2 regions of the Metasolibacillus sp. FSL K6-0083 genome follow, and region 2 is predicted to be linked to the other one. Evidence: riboswitches for the same ligand, from Rfam matches in the RefSeq annotation. Region 2 holds a riboswitch; the other holds the start of a gene.
What was found. A riboswitch is a leader RNA that binds a small molecule or an ion and turns the genes downstream of it on or off. The one in region 2 is predicted to bind cobalamin.
Positions count from the first base shown of each region.

Region 1 (8,420 bases), 1.6 Mb from region 2:
GTAGATTTGCCACTACCATTCGGTCCGAGAATCCCCAGTATTTTCCCTTTAGATACTGTGAATGAAACATTTTTAATAATCGGTGTCGCACCGTAGCCACCAGAAATTTGCTCTACTTGTAGCATTATGCTCCCCCTTTTCTACGTTGCTTGTAAAAAATATAAGCAAAAATGGGCGCACCGATAAATGCTGTAATGACCCCAATAGGCAGCTCTGTTGGCGCAATGATTGTACGTGACACTAAATCGCAAATCACGAGAAGGCTTGCGCCATTAATGAGCGATAAAATTAGCAGCAAACGGTGGTCTGCGCCGACAAGCATGCGCACCATATGTGGCACGACAAGCCCAACGAAACCAATCGTACCAGAGACGGCAACCGCAGCACCTGTCAGTATAGAACCACCAGCTAAAATAATATATTTACTGCGCTTCACATCAACGCCTAAATGCTTTGCACGCTCTTCTCCGTAAACCATCGCATTCAACTCACGACGGTTTAACCAAATTAAAAGTACACCGATAATAACGAACGGGATAATCATTTGCACATATGGCCAGCCGCGCATCGAAACGCTACCAAGTAGCCAGCCCATAATCATTCGTAGCTGCTCCCCTGTCAACGCAATCATTAAAGAAATACAGGAACCTAAAAAAGAGCTAAAAATAACCCCAGTTAATATTAATGTCTCCATTTTCATCGTTCGGTCAACAAGGCGCGCAAAAGTCATCACAATTATCATTGTTATCGCTGCGCCAAGCATACTAAAAATCGGCAATGTGAAAACGCCAAGCATCGGAAGCGATACTGAAAAATAAATAGTTGCCACTGCACCGACAGAGGCCCCTGACGAGATACCGAGCGTATATGGATCAGCGAGTGGGTTTTTTAATAAACCTTGAAATGCTGCCCCCGCTATCGCCAGCGACGCACCAACGAGCGCAGCAAGCATTACTCTAGGCATTCGAATATTCCATAAAATACTGTAGGCGGTTGGGTCAGCCTCTCTATCCCATAAAGTAGATAGCGGTATGTTCACTGAACCTACCGCAACTCCTAACCATATACTTATGAGTAGTAATGCAATTGATATGACATATGCAATTACTGCCTTTTTATTTTGACTCAAATAGAATCGCCTGCCTTTAAATAAACGCTTATTCTGGAGTAGGACTATCCAAAAAGGGAATTTTGTATTGGTATCATATTAAAAGGGAGATTTTCGTTTCTTCTCTATCGCTTAGGAATAAACCTTTTACCAAAAAGTCATCGTCCAAAACGCCGATTATAGACGTTTTTTTAGATGTCCCCTTTATTTGGAATAATCAACAAATATTCAATTTCTTATAATTCTTTTAGGCAGCCCTCATCCAGATTTATCCCGCATTAACGGGCAGTAAAACGCCCACTTCAAGACTTAAGTGACAATACGCTAAAAGATAAGTGCGAGATTAACTGCCCGTAAATGCCCGAGTGGGTCAACTAACAATCAGTGGGGATGAGGAATCCCACTGATTGAAGTTTCACTTTATTTAAAAATTTCTGGATACATTGCCTTTGCAATTGATTCTACCCCATCCGCAATGCGAGGACCTTGACGGCTTGTCATACTGCCATCTACAGTGTAAACTGCGCCGTTTTTCACCGCATCCATTTCAGCAAATGCTGGGTTATTTAAAACTGCGTCCACATCTTCTGCGTATGTCACGATAATTGTGCTTGGATTGCTTGCAACAAAATCCTCTGGACTATACATTGGCCATTCATCTGCTTCAACAACGTTTTTAATATTGATTGCTTTTAGCATCTCATCCATAAATGTGTTTTGACCAACTGCATAAATATCTGGTGTCATACCAACAACAACGAAAGCTGATTTTTCTTCTTGTCCTTCCACTTTTGCCTGTATATCAGCTAGCTTCGTTTTAATAGATTCCACCATTTTCTCTGCTTCTTCTACTTTACCTGTTAAAGTACCGATTTGTTCCATTGTCATATATGTTTCTTCAAATGTTGCCGCATTTTTAACGACGAACACCGTTACGCCCGCTGCTTCTAATTGCTCTAATGCTGGCTCAACTGCGAACATGCTTGATTCATGTGCAAAAACAATATCGGGCTGTAAGGAGACGATTTTTTCAACATTGTATTCCATGCTACCGACTCTTTCTTTTTCAGCTACTGCTGGTGGATAATCATCAATATCGTTGACGCCAACAACCTCATTTTCTAAATTTAAAGCAAATAAAATTTCTGTATTTGATGGTGTTAAAGAGATGATTTTTTCTGGTGCACGCTCAAGCGTAACCTCTCTGCCTAAAGCATCTGTTACTGTCGCAGGAAAGGCTGCTGCGAGCTCGTCCGTTTCTTGCTGTACTTCTGTTTGCTGCTCACCTTGCGTTTGTGGCTCCTTATTGTCATCCTGTCCACACGCTGCAAGCAAGCCTGTTGCTAACAGCATCGTCATTATAATTGACCAAAACTTTTTCACTTCTAATTCCTCCTAATTAAACAAAATAACAAAAAAATCCCTCGACAAATACGAGAGATTATAATAGGGCACTATTAAAATAGCGGCGCCACCCTATCCTCGTAGGTTGTCATTGGCTTTACACGAAAGGCAGGTCTCCTGGCTTATGCATCATACATCTCTAGCGCCTTCCCGAAAATTCAGTGGCATACCGCTAGAAACTAGCATTTACAGTGGCGGGACCGCATCAGATTTTCACTGATTTCCCTTTTACTCCTTATCATCTACAAGGAACCTTTTGTGCTTCACTATGAACTTTTTTATCTTTGACAATGAATAAAATCTCAATGTCTCCACTTTAATTATAGCGAAAAAATTGAGATTGTGTAGGTGCTAAATATGGTAGTTATACTCTTCAGGTAGTACGCGACGTAAAAACTGCTTTGTGCGCTCCTCTTTTGGTTGTACAAAAATCTCATGCGCGGAGCCTTCCTCAACAATTTGACCTCCATCCATAAAAATGACATGGCTTGCTACATCTCGCGCAAATGACATTTCATGTGTGACGACAATCATCGTTGTGCCAGACTTCGCGATTGTTTTCATGACCTCTAAAACTTCCCCTACAAGCTCGGGGTCAAGCGCTGATGTCGGCTCATCAAATAAAATTACATCAGGCGATAATACAATAGCTCGGGCTATACCAACCCGCTGCTGCTGACCACCAGATAATTGACTTGGGTAGGCATCATATTTATGCGTCAAACCTACTTGATCGAGTGCCTCTTTCGCAAGTCCATACGCTTTCTCCTTATTCATTTTCCTACCTATAATTAAGCCTTCTGCGACATTTTCCAGTGCCGTTTTATTATGAAATAAATTATAATTTTGAAATACAAAGGCGGTTTTTTTACGTACAGCAAGCACTTCCTTTTTAGAGGCATTTCTTAAATCAACTGTTATTTCACCAAAGCTCGCCGTTCCTTTATCCGCACGCTCCAAAAAATTAATACAGCGCAGCAATGTTGTTTTACCTGAACCACTGGGACCTAAAATAACAACAACATCCCCTTTTGAAACAGTTAAATCAACGCCCTTTAAAATCTCATTGCGCCCGAATGATTTATGAATATTTGTAATTTGTAGCATCAGCTCTCCCCCTTTACATTTAACTTTGAAGATTCATTTTATAGCGACTTAAATAGCGTTCATAGCGTTTAAATAAATACTCTACCGTCATACATAAAATTAAATAAACAATGAAAATATCGATATATGCCTCTAAATAATTGTAGCCAACATTCGCAGCAACCTTCGCCTTCAATGTAATTTCCTGTAACGAAATGGCATAACCAAGCGATGTCGCCTTAATCAAATTAATCGTTGCAGTACATAAATTAGGTAACGCCGCTACCAAAGATTGTGGGATGACAATACGCCAGTAAGCCTGCGCTGTTGTCAAACCAACAGAATATGCCGCCTCTAGCTGACCGTTAGGCACAGTTTGCAATGCCGAGCGAAACACTTCCGTTAACACCGCGGCTGTATTAAACGTAAATATAATAAGGGCATACCATAATGGATTCACATCATAAATGGAGTAATTGATATTATATTTTTCAAATAGACCTGCTAAAATGAGTGGGATGCTGCTGTAGAGCACAAAAATTTGAATAATTACTGGCGTGCCACGCACAAAAGACACATAAATTTTTGTTAAGCGGTTAATAATCGGCACTTCATAAATACGCGACATGGCAAGTAGAAAAGCTAAAGGTATTGCTAATATAAGCGATACAATCGTTACCAATAACGCAATTGGCACACCGCTAAGCGCAACCCAAAAGGTATCTATTAAAAATGCTATATTAATAAAATCCATGCACATCACTCCTTATGTCGCCTTGATTGAGCTCTTCCCTTTGCTAAATGCTCGCTCCAATTTTGCAAATAGCTTCTCTAACGTAATCGACAAAATCCAATAAATAATAGCTAAAGCCATAAAAATTTCTAACGTATGCGTACCATAGTTATTCGCAATAATTAAATTTGCCTTTCCTACAATATCGATAAAGCCTATCGTATAGGCAAGTGCCCCTTCCTGTAATACCGCAATTAAGCCATTGCCAAAATTCGGTATGGCAACAACAAATGCTTGTGGAAAAACAATGCGTCGATAGGCTTGCAGTGGTGTGAGACCGACGCTAACAGCTGCCTCATGCTGTCCTCTATCAATTGCTAAATAAGAAGAACGAATTACCTCGGACATCATCGCCGCAAACTGTAAGCTAAATGTTATCACTACAAAAACACCTGTATGCACATTATGCAAATTGATATTTAATAAATTTTCAGCGAATGCCGGAACCCCGTAGTACACAAGAAATAATAATACGATCGAAGGTGTACAACGAATAATTGTTGTATAGCCATTCGCAAGCCAACGCAGCAATGCATGATTGCTCAATTTCGCCATCGCTAGTACCAATCCAGCAACACTACCAAAAACGACCGCAAGAGCAGCAACATATAATGTCACAAATAAAAATGGCAATAGCTGTGGAAGCGCTGACCATAAATAAGTGATATCAAAGTATTTTTCCATTCATCTCACCACCGATTCATTATGTATGCAGCTCTTGGGAAAGCAGGTTGCATATGCTCTCCCTTAGCTATTCAATTAATCTAACGTTTTACAGAATCTAGCACTTTGAATAAATCCTTACCGTAAAATTGTTCGCTTAGCTTATTTAGCGCATCCGTTTCCTTTAACTGCTGAATTGCTTTATCATAGGCATCTGCGAATTCCTGCTCCTTTTTATTAAATAGCGGCCATGTTTTAATTACTGCAAACTCGTTATACACAACCTCATCCTTTAAATGATGATACGGGCCGCCCTCCGTTAATACTTGACCGTTAAAGCTACCTTCGATTTGTACACCACCATCTACACGCCCTTCATTCACCCATTGCACAACATCAACCGAAAACTCCTCCCCTGCCTGTAGCTTGACTTGGTTATCCGGATTCGCTTCATTGTATTCAGCAATGACTGTATACTGGGCGTTATTTGCCGCGATTGGCGCTAGCGTAAACCCTGCTGAAGCAAAGTCACTTAAATTTTTAATATGGGCATTTTCTTTTTTTACAACAAGCCCTGCACTACTTAATCCTAAAAACTCCTGTGGAAAAATAAATTTTGCTGTTCGCTCCTCTGTCCAGAAGGCATTTTTCACACCTACCTGATACTTCCCTTGCTCAACACCGATTAATAAATCATCGTTGGACGTTCCAACAAATTCAAACTCGTAATCTTCTAAAATTTCATCAACTAATTTCATTACTTCAACGTCATAGCCTGTTGGATTACCGTTTTCATCAATATAAGTCATTGGCTTGCCTGACTGGTCATAAGCTACCTTTACTTTTTTCACCGCTTCTCCATTTGACGTTGTAGCACCCTCGCCGTCACTGCACGCCACTAGTATAGAAACCGCTGCAAAGCTGATTGCTGTAAACTGTAATATTTTTTTAATTAACATGTAAAGTCTCTCCTTTTGCTTGTTGAATAGCTGCTTCAGCCAACTTTTTTATTGTCATATCATCCATTGGTGGATTGTGTAAGCCTGCCCTCACATCACGATAATAACGCTGCAGTGGATTATTGCGTTGCAAGCTTTTTGCACCAACTAAGCGCATCGCCTTATCCACAATTTGCAATGCATTATTTGTCACAACATGCTTGGCAATATTGAGTTCTTGCTGCACAAACTGTTTACGAGTCGGATTTATATAAGCCTCTGCCGCCCCGTACAATGTGAAGCGTGCTGTTGCCAGTGCTAATTCAATTTCTCCAATGAGTGCTTGCACATTTGGCAAGTCGCTTATCGGACCATTTAAGCTATTTGGTTTATGTGTTGTCGCAAAATGAACAGCATAATCACGTGCAGCTTGTGCGATACCTAAATAAGTAGCAGGAACTAATAATGCCCAACCATTCACCTTAAAACCTGTAGAATAACTCGGAATTTCAACCAAATCAGATGGCTTTAGCTCTACATTTTGCAATACTAAATCATGGCTACCTGTACCACGCATCGCAATTACATCCCATGTTTCATCGATTGTGACACCTTTGGCTTTGTGTGGAATAAGGAAAAATCCAATTTTCTCTTGCTCCTCTATCCAAGCAGATGTTAAAAAATAATCCAGCTCTGGTGCACCTGTTGTATAGTTTTTACGCCCATTAATTAACCAGCCTTCCGCCGTTTTCTTTGCAGTCGTTGTCGGTCTGCCACCACGTGTCGGACTACCCATAGCAAACTCGCTAACCGCACGATTAATAATTGCGCCGTTCGCTACTTCCTGCGCAAATTTTTGTAGCATCGCAGGCTCCCATTCCTCATGTTCAAATAAATCACCTACAGTTAACAGCGTCCAGCCTATAGTGAGCGCTGTACTTGCATCATAGCTAGCCAACGTTTCATGCAATAAAACTGCATCATAAATAGTGAAGCCCTCGCCGCCAAGCTGCTTTGGCAATGTAATTTTCGTATAACCAATCTCCCTTAATGCACGAATATTTTCATGCGGGAAGCTCCCAAGCTCATCAATTTGCTGCGAGCGACTTTTAAACGTCTCCTCCAACGTAGCAATTTTCTCTAACCATTGTCGCTGTTCTGTTGTTTTAATGAAAAGCTGTTTACTCACAATAATAGCCTCCCTAATTTTCAATCAATTTTGAATGATGTTGAAATTGATTGTACGACTAGCAAAAATGGAAGTCAATAGTTTATACCAAGTTTTTTTATAGGTTTTATATATTATTCAAAAAAAGCATATATGCCATAGCTTTTAAAATAAAAATTAAATGCTGGTATTTTAAAATAAAGAAAGTTTGAAAACACGCAAACGCAACTTTCAGACAAAACTTTTTTGAGAATCTCCCTCTCTGAATAACGTGCCTATTTTAGTCATGTCAAAGAAGCCTCAAATCAATCAGTTAGACATTAAAATACGGTTGAAAAGCCAATCCACAAAATAATCGCATGGCGTAGAGTAATGATTTTTTAAGTATTTGGGATTTATCGGTGGCTTTGAATATGATTAGGAGCTTTTAGATATTGGCAGTTTATAAATCATAGCCGCGGCCTACATTGAGATATCAGCGTTTTTTGCATTATATTAGCAGCTGTCATCTGGATATTTGCAAATGGCCCTATTTTATTTGCAACCTCTCGGGTATATTTGCGGCTTGCTTTGATTTATTTGCAACTTTTCAAGTATGTTTGCGCTTGCCCTGATTTATTTGCGACTTCTCGGATATGTTTGCGACTTGCCCCGACTTATTTGCGACTTCTCAAGTATGTTTGCGGCTTGCCTTGATTTATTTGCGACTTTTCAAATATATTTGCGACTTGCCCCGACTTATTTGCGACTTTTCAAATATATTTGCGGCTTGCCTTGATTTATTTGCGACTTTTCAAATATATTTGCGACTTGCCCTGGTTTATTTGCGACTTGCTTTGATTTATTTGCGACTTTTCAAATATATTTGCAGCTTGCCTTGATTTATTTGCAACCTGTAGAATTATCTGCTCATTTCCATGACTTATCTGTGTTTTACTTTTCCAAATAAAAAAGCTGAGGGTCCATTTTTTCGACAGCCTCAGCTTTTCATTTCCATATTACATTTTTTCGGGTGCGCTTACGCCGATTAATTTTAAAGCGTTTGCTAGTGTCGTGCGTACTGCTGTAATTAATGCAAGGCGGGCAGACGATAATTGCTCATTTTCCGCGTTTATTACTTTTTCAGCATTGTAGAAGCTGTGGAATGCGGCCGCTAACTCTTGGATATAATTAGCAATACGGTGCGGCGTACGGTGTTTCGCTGCATCTGCAACAACTTGCGGGAATGCACCTATCTTTTTCAATACATCAATTTCTTTT
Region 1 covers NZ_CP152046.1:2,001,392-2,009,811, forward strand. Annotated here, with positions in the region: gene MHB51_RS09325 (adenosylcobinamide amidohydrolase) at 1-125, opposite strand, end outside; gene MHB51_RS09330 (iron ABC transporter permease) at 125-1,129, opposite strand; gene MHB51_RS09335 (ABC transporter substrate-binding protein) at 1,529-2,491, opposite strand; cobalamin riboswitch at 2,602-2,784, opposite strand; gene MHB51_RS09340 (amino acid ABC transporter ATP-binding protein) at 2,864-3,619, opposite strand; gene MHB51_RS09345 (amino acid ABC transporter permease) at 3,639-4,352, opposite strand; gene MHB51_RS09350 (amino acid ABC transporter permease) at 4,365-5,075, opposite strand; gene MHB51_RS09355 (transporter substrate-binding domain-containing protein) at 5,156-6,013, opposite strand; gene MHB51_RS09360 (acyl-CoA dehydrogenase family protein) at 6,003-7,181, opposite strand; gene argS (arginine--tRNA ligase) at 8,159-8,420, opposite strand, start outside.
Region 1: another riboswitch for cobalamin. It lies ahead of MHB51_RS09335 (ABC transporter substrate-binding protein); the one in region 2 lies ahead of MHB51_RS17045 (DUF4430 domain-containing protein).

Region 2 (8,420 bases):
GTGTTACACCTTGAATAACAAGACGACTTGCTAAATACTCAATTTCCTCTTTGTTTGCTAGATGGGCAATATCATTAAATGTAACTGAGCTTTCCGTAACAACGAATGTACCGCTTGTTTTCGTTAATACAATAATTTGACCATCCACGATTTTATGTGGTACTGCTTTATATTGACCACCAACAAGTTGTAAAACAACTGTCTTTGGCGAAATATCACTAGAAGGAATCGTTACTTTTAAGTAATCTTGCTTTGTTGAAAGTGGTTTTAATCTGCCATCAGCGGTTTCGATTCCAAAGTTGACAGTGAATTGGTTATTTTCAGGCTGCTTAGTGACTGAAATTACTACGTTTTCATCTTCCGCAAGTTGAATTCCTGCAAATGTAACTGTCGGAATTTCTACTTTGAAGTTATTTTCACTTTGAACGATAAGCGTTTGAATATTCTTTTCAAGATATTCTTGAATATTTTCCGATGTAATGACTGCTTTGTTGCTGCCAGCTTCAACTGTAATTTCAGTAACTGCACTGTCCACTACAGTTGTTTCCCCAACATTTTCAGCTTGTTCAGTTTCACAATCTTCCACGCCTTCAGGACATTGCTTTTCTTTGCATTCCTCATCATCCTCAGCGCAGACAGTACCACCAGCGCCGCCACTTTCAATTCCGTCAACATAACCACCAACATCTTTTCCTAAATCAGTTGTATAAAGCCATTCAACAGAATCATTTGCAGAGAGAACGTAATTGGCAGCAGAGTATGAAGGGAAATGACCATTTACTCGATACATCCAACCACTTAAAGCCCCGCGGTCGAATTCATAAAGACCCGCGATACCATCAATATATACGCCATACTCTGTTTGGCGATAGCTTAGTGCAATGCCATTTTCCTCAGTTACACGTCTTAAAACATCAAAAGCCGTTTCTCCAGCAAATAATTTAGTTGCTGTTGCTCTTAACGGTACTTCATTGGAAGAAATTCGAATAGATACCGTTGCATAGCCAATTTCCTCTTTTTCAGAAGGAACAGTTGGTGGATTTCCATTATTATCAGGAGGGGAAGGCTCCTCCTCATCGCTATCATCCCCGTCGTCAGGCTTAGATGGATTATCTTTCGTATCTGACATATCGTATAGCGTTGTTTGTCCACTTAGTAAACGGTTGTAGGCTGCTAATGCATAGCCCATTTGCACTGTTGCCATGCCATTTGCTGATAAGCTATGAATATGTTTAAAGCCACCGTCACCAGTGCTAAATGACATAGCATTGTCAATAATCTTATTGAAACGTTCATCTTTGTTCACATCAATACCTAAGCTAGCAAGCGCTGTTATAACTTGAGCAACACTTTCAGCAGTTTCAGGACTTCCTGCTGTCGATATATAGCCACCATTCGTTGTTTGTATCGCAGCTAATTTAGCTATTGAGCGATCTATTACCGCTTGTACTTGTGGATTGCTTTGATATGGTGCTAATGCTTGAAGTACCATACCTGTCATATCTGGATCAGCAACGTTACCGCTAAATGCAAATCCACCACCATTTTTTATTTCCTTTGATATAATGTTTTGAATTAATTTATCACGCGTTGTTGTCGCTGTTTCAGGTAATTCAAAGTTCCAAGTATCCAGTGCAATCAATGAATAAGTGGCTGAATTTACACCTTGCTTTGTAGCAAAACTTAAATCTGCTAATTTATTAACTAAATTATAACCAGCTACATCTCTAGGGTCTTTCCCGATAGCCGTAAGCGCAATAATTACTCGAGCCCAATCCGTTGCCTGAGTATCTATTTCACCATTTGTTGCTTTTACATGACTGACGATATTGCGATAGTATTTATCATAATAAGTCGCATATTTATCTAAATTCATATCGCCACGTGCTAATGTTAAAATCGTCCATTCAGAGTTATAAGATGGCTCATATGAACCTGCCGTCAAATAATCAGCAACTGCATTGTATGCCTCAACTGTAGACGGTTGTAAATCTAATAGACGTTTTTGTAAAGCTTCAAGCTTAGCATAGTTAGTTACTTGATTTTTATGAATAGTTAATAACTTATCATAAGCAAGCTGGGCCTCAGCTACTTTTAATATATCAGCCCAAACGAGCATTTCTACAGAAGGTAATGCATCGATTTTAGCGATAACTTTGTTAATATCATCTTCAGCACTAAGCATTTTCTTTTTATCAAGGAGAACGGGATAATTGGCAACCCCTTTAGTTGATACACCATCAACTTTGGCATTTGGATAGATATTAGGTAACGCTTTCCAAATTTTTTCTGCTTCTGCAACTAATTCTTTTGCTAGCGGATCATTTATATCAATAGCATCAATGAACAGTTCAATATATCGTATTTCTTTATTAACAAGGTCTTCATGATTTGTTACCTTTTTTTGATCATTCGTAGAAAGGACCTTAACTTTTTTTCTCGCATGCTCTAGTTGCTCTTTTGTTGCTGAATTATATGCTATATCTTCTAATTGAGGAAGCTCGTTGATAGTAAGAATAGCGTATTTGATTTCCTTAGCTACAAGAACTTCATTAAATGCAAGTATTTCTGGATCTGTAGCTTTTCTATAACCAGATTTAAAAAGAGAAGCATATTTTTCACGTAATGCATCTAGCTTATTGTTTAGTCCATCATCTAAAATAATATCTTCAAGATCAGGTAAAATATTATTAGGATCTTGCATATATAATTTAAAATATGCCATTTCTTTTTCAAGTAACAGACCGAAATAAGGAAGGTCATTCAATAAGAGTGCACGAGCGGGTGCTTTTACTTTCGTATCTAGTTCACGTGCTTCCAGCAATAGTTGATAAGTTGCATCATCTGCTCGTTCAATTGTTGGTAAGGAGGTAATGAAATTTATTGCTTCTTGCGCTTCAAGTGAAATAACAAATACATCCACTGTTTTAGTTGTATCGTCTAGTTTAGCAGTAATTACTGCTCGACCAATTTCCTTAGCAGTTACAAGCCCATTATCTACCGTTGCAATTCCGTTATTACTTGAAGTCCATTCAACTGTTGCACTATCATCTGTTGTTGAAGTAGTTGCTATAAGTTCAAATGTCTCAGCTACTTGTAATAGTAATGGTTCTTCTCTATTTAATTGAATATCGCTACTTGCTAAGGGGGCAATCTCCATAAATGGAGTAAACGTTAATCCTGCTGCATCATCTATTTGCGTCTGCTGCTCTAATTCAGCCTCATTATCAGATTCAAGTGCATTATCCAGCTTTGTTGAATCTTCTAATTCTATTTCATTATCAGGTTTCGTAGTATTATCTTGCTCTATCGAATTATCAAGATTACTATCGCTGATATCATTAGCATTTTCAATATTTAGCTCGGCTATTTCTCCTTCAAAATGCTGTGCTTTGATTACACTGGATGGAGAGAATAACGATAAGACTAAAATAAAGACAAGCGCTATATGTAGTTGTTTTTTCCATATAGCCATTTAAAAATCACTCCTTGATAAAATAGTTAAATACTGACAAGGTAAAGTATTTTACCTTGTCAGTATTAATTTACTTAGTTATTGCACTTCTACTACGAGTGGCTCACTTACTGAACCACCTAATAATGCATTAGCTGAGGCAGTAATGGTAATAGTGCCAGCTTGCGCTTGACCTACAAATGTAATAACTGCTTGTTGGTCGGTATTCACAGTAACAGACTGAGCTGTTAATGCCGTTGTTCCAGTATTAATTGTCCAGTTTGCTAGATTCGAAGCGCCTGGTGTTATAAATAAATCACCAGTTAAATCTACTGTAATAGACGGGTTATTATCGTTTACAGCAATCGCACTTGCTGTTTCTAATTTAGCCCATGTAGTGTAATAAATATGAACTACATCATCAGGCTCTAATTGATACTCAGCTAACCCATAATCAGGACTATCGCCATTTACTGTGTATACCCAGCCATCCCAACCATTCAAACTGCCTGCAGCACGTCCATCAATTGATTGAAGATATGGACCATACTGAGTAGAAACTACTACATAAGGAATACCAGCATCATCTAATGTTTGCTCTACAAGCTCTAGTGCAGTTGTTCCGTCTTGGACATTTACAGTTGTTTCTCCTAATATCTCATCGTACAAACCAGTCACTGATAATTGAACATCAAAGTCTGCTGATAGTACTTCTTGACTTACCGGCTGTAATACCGCCGCACTTGCTGCTGGTGATACGAGCGAAACTGCCAAAAGCAGGGCAAACGCTAGATGCCACCATTTTTTGAATTGAACCATTTACAAAACCTCCTATTTTTTATTTCGTGAATGTTTTGCAGTTAACTCAAAAATAAAAAGATGCTCCTCCAAAAAGGGGAAGCATCTCATGGAAAACAGAAAATAGGCATAGTGTGCCTGTCCGTCTATTTGCCGTAAGTTCTCCTAGCTTCCGAAGAGAGTTAATACGATGAAATAAAGGCAGGTCTCCTGGCTCGTGTATCCTAGTTCAGAACCTTCCCATCTACTAGAGGCATTTTTCCTCGTTGGACAGTGGTATACTCTGTAGTCATCTACACTTACAGTTGCGGAAACAGCTTCGGTTTTGCACCGAATTCCCTATTAAGCTCATAAATTGAGCACCTTTATTCTGCAGTTACTATTCACTTATTGGTAAGTGTAGCATAATTCTCTGGTTTTCGAAATAGTTAGAAAAAGAGAAAAGACCATCTGAAATAATAAATGTTTCAGATGGCCTCCTTTAAATTTAAAATATTACATCATATTTGCAATTTGTAGCGTTCTTTTTAGTATTTTTGCCGTTTGTCCATGAGTTAATGGAACTTTTGGCTCAAAATTTCCATTCTCTTTTCCTGTCATAATATTAAGGCTATTTAATAGCTCAATATAAAGGTTTTCTCACATCCTTATGAATGTTACTATCAATTTGAGTGTTAAAAATAAGAAGAGGGGTGGCTGACGCATGACAGCAAACACATGGGCATATGCCAAACGCTTAGATGAAACATATGAAATTGCCTCAATGCGGGAGGAGTTTTATATGCAAGAGGGGCGTATTTATTTCGATGGCAATTCATTAGGGCTGATGTCAAAGCGCGCAGAAAAGACGTTACACAGCTTGATGAATTCATGGAAAGAATACGGTATTGATGGTTGGACAAAGGGCGAGCATGCTTGGTTTTTCCTTGCCGAGAAGCTTGGTGCACAAATGGCACAAATTGTAGGCGCACAAAAGGAAGAGGTAGTTGTCACTGGCTCGACAACGAGCAATTTACATCAGCTCGTTGCAACATTTTACAAGCCAGAGGGAAAGAGAACGAAGATTTTAGCGGATGAATTAAATTTCCCCTCTGATATTTATGCTTTAAAATCACAACTAGCATTAAAGGGTTATGATGAGTCACATTTAATTCGTGTGGCATCACGAGATGGGCAAATGCTAGATGAAGAAGATATTATTGCGGCAATGACAGATGAAGTAGCATTAATTGTTTTACCGGGTGTGCTTTATCGCAGTGGGCAAATTTTAAATATGGAGCAATTAACGAAGGCAGCACATGAACGTGGTATTATAATTGGCTTTGATTTATGTCATTCAGTTGGCTCAGTTGTACATCATTTACATGACTGGAATGTGGATTTTGCTTTTTGGTGCACGTATAAGCATTTGAATGGCGGACCGGGTAGTACAGGGGCTCTTTTTGTGCATGAGAAGCATTTTGGGACAGCACCGGGCTTAGCTGGCTGGTTTGGCTCAAATAAAGAAAAGCAATTTACGATGAGTCATACATTTGAGCCAGCATTTGAGGCTGGGGGCTTTCAGGTAGGAACACCAAATGTGTTGAGTATGGCGCCATTGTTAGGAGCGCTTGGGTTGTTTAATGAAATGGGCATTGATAATGTGCGAAAGCGTTCGTTGGCATTATCAGATTACATGCTGCAATGCGTGGAGGATATGCTTGGTGAATATAGCTTTAAAGTGTGTAGCCCAGTAGAGCATGAAAGGCGTGGTGGTCATATTTATCTAGAGCATCCAGATGCCGCACGCATTTGCAAGGCATTGAAGGAGCGCGGTGTTATTCCTGACTTCCGTGCACCACAGGGGATTCGCTTAGCGGCAGTTGCAATGTATAACACATTTGAAGAAGTGTATAAATGTTTTGAAATTTTAAAGGATATTATGGAAACGAAAGCATATGAGAAATTTACGAATGAAAGAGAGATTGTAGCGTAATGGGGTGGATTGATATTACACAGCCGTTGAACAAAAATATCGCGACATGGGCAGGCGATACAAAATTCATCTATGAAACGGTTGCAACAAAGGAGCAAACAGGCTCTGTCAATGTCGGTATGCTACAGATGAGCCTTCACTCAGGCACGCATATGGACGCACCATTTCATTTTGATAACAATGGACAGACATTTGAGCAGCTTGATTTAGAGCGCTGTATCGGAAAAGTGGTCGTTGTGGAATGCTTGGATAGTGAATTTATTGAAATGTCGCATGTTGCAGGGAAAATTACAGGAGTAAATGCTGTATTTTTTAAAACAAAAACGCTAGCTAACGCACATATTTTTCCTCAGGAAGTACCTACACTAACAATAGAAACTGTAGCGTATTTAAAAGAAAGCGGCATTAATTTAATTGGAGTGGATGTGCCATCAGTTGATAAAGTAACTTCAAAGGAGCTACCAATACATCATGCGCTAGTAGAAAGTGACATTTATATAGTAGAAAACTTATTGCTTGAGCATATCAAAGCAGGGCGCTATGAGATGATTATTTTACCTCTATTAATAGAAGGAGCAGATGGTAGTCCTGTAAGAGCAGTCATCAAAGAGGAGGAGCAATAATGTCGAACAATTACAAGCCATTTGAAGATGAGAAAAAAATCGTTACGGATTTCAAAGACCGTATGACCTATACAGATTATTTACATTTAAACGAGGTTTTAGCTTGTCAAAAGCCGCTAACAGATGAGCATGATGAAATGCTTTTTATCGTTGTCCATCATGTCAGTGAGCTTTGGATGAAGCAAATTTTACATGAAGTCAAATCGGCAACGCTTGATATTCATAATGGGCGCTTACCTGAATCATTTAAAAAGCTAGCGCGTGTTTCACAAGTGCAAAACCAGCTAAAAAACGTATGGGATGTGCTTGCAACATTAACGCCTGCTGATTACTTAAATTTCCGAGACCAACTCGGGAATTCATCAGGTTTTCAATCCTATCAAAATCGTTTACTAGAGTTTTATTTTGGCTATAAAACACCGCATATTTTGCAAATTTATGCACATGATGAAAAAATATTAGCAATGCTTCAAGAAGCTTATAATGCGCCTAGCCTATATGATGAAGCGATTCGCACGCTGGCAAAGCGCGGATTTACTATTGATGAGGAAGTATTATCACGCGATGTAACAGCAAAGTATGAGGCAAATGACAGTGTGAAAGAGGCATGGAAGGCTGTTTATCGCGAGCCTGAGAAATATTTTGATTTATATGAGCTTGCTGAGGAGCTTGTCGACATTGAGGACTTATTCCAGCAGTGGCGTTTCCGCCATATGAAAACGGTTGAGCGCATTATTGGCTTTAAAATGGGAACAGGTGGCTCAGGTGGTGTTAGCTATTTGAAAAAAGTGTTAGACCAATATTTCTTCCCAGAGCTATGGCAGCTACGCACAGAGCTTTGATAGGAGTAGGTTTAGTTACGTAAAAAGGGGCTTGATTAAATAAAGTGAAACTTCAAGCAGTGGAGGTTTTTCTCATCCCCACTGCTTGTTAGTTAAACCAATCGGGCTTTTACGGGCAGTATCATTTTCACTTAAGTCTTGAAGTGGAAGCCCTACTGCCTGTTAATGCGTGATAAACCGCTTCTATATACCTAGATAATAATTGAGAAAAATTTAAAAAGAATTTTATAGCTAGTATTTGAAGGTTTTAATATCTTAAGACCTTATTAAAATACAATTAAATACAAAGGTAGAGCTAAAAACAGGTCTTATAGTTTAGTTCTGTTTTTAGCCTTTTATATACATGTGGACCTAATGTATGATAAATAAACAAATTTTGCTATAATTTTTACGCCATTTTTTGTATACTAGAACTATTCTGTTTTTCAGACATAACTTTTGACATAGAAATTAGAAATATTTCGACAAAAAATATAGTACATACTTGTCTGATTCAGAATGCATTATTTTAATACTCGCTAATAGAGGGAAATTCAGTTTAAGTTAATCCGAAGCCTTTCGTGGAAGTCATAAGTTTTATGGCGTTTTTTTGCATGAACTTGGAGAAATCTGGATTAGAGTTAGTCGAGGCGTATTAATACAGAGAAAGGTGAGAATGTATGGAAGTGCAAGAACAAAAAGTAGCGAGTGGTTCAAAAAAGAAATGGCTAATCGGCGGAGGTGTAGCA
Region 2 covers NZ_CP152046.1:3,646,548-3,654,967, forward strand. Annotated here, with positions in the region: gene MHB51_RS17040 (S-layer homology domain-containing protein) at 1-3,475, opposite strand, end outside; gene MHB51_RS17045 (DUF4430 domain-containing protein) at 3,554-4,273, opposite strand; cobalamin riboswitch at 4,435-4,634, opposite strand; gene kynU (kynureninase) at 4,956-6,227, shown strand; gene kynB (arylformamidase) at 6,227-6,850, shown strand; gene kynA (tryptophan 2,3-dioxygenase) at 6,850-7,692, shown strand; gene MHB51_RS17065 (hypothetical protein) at 8,352-8,420, shown strand, end outside.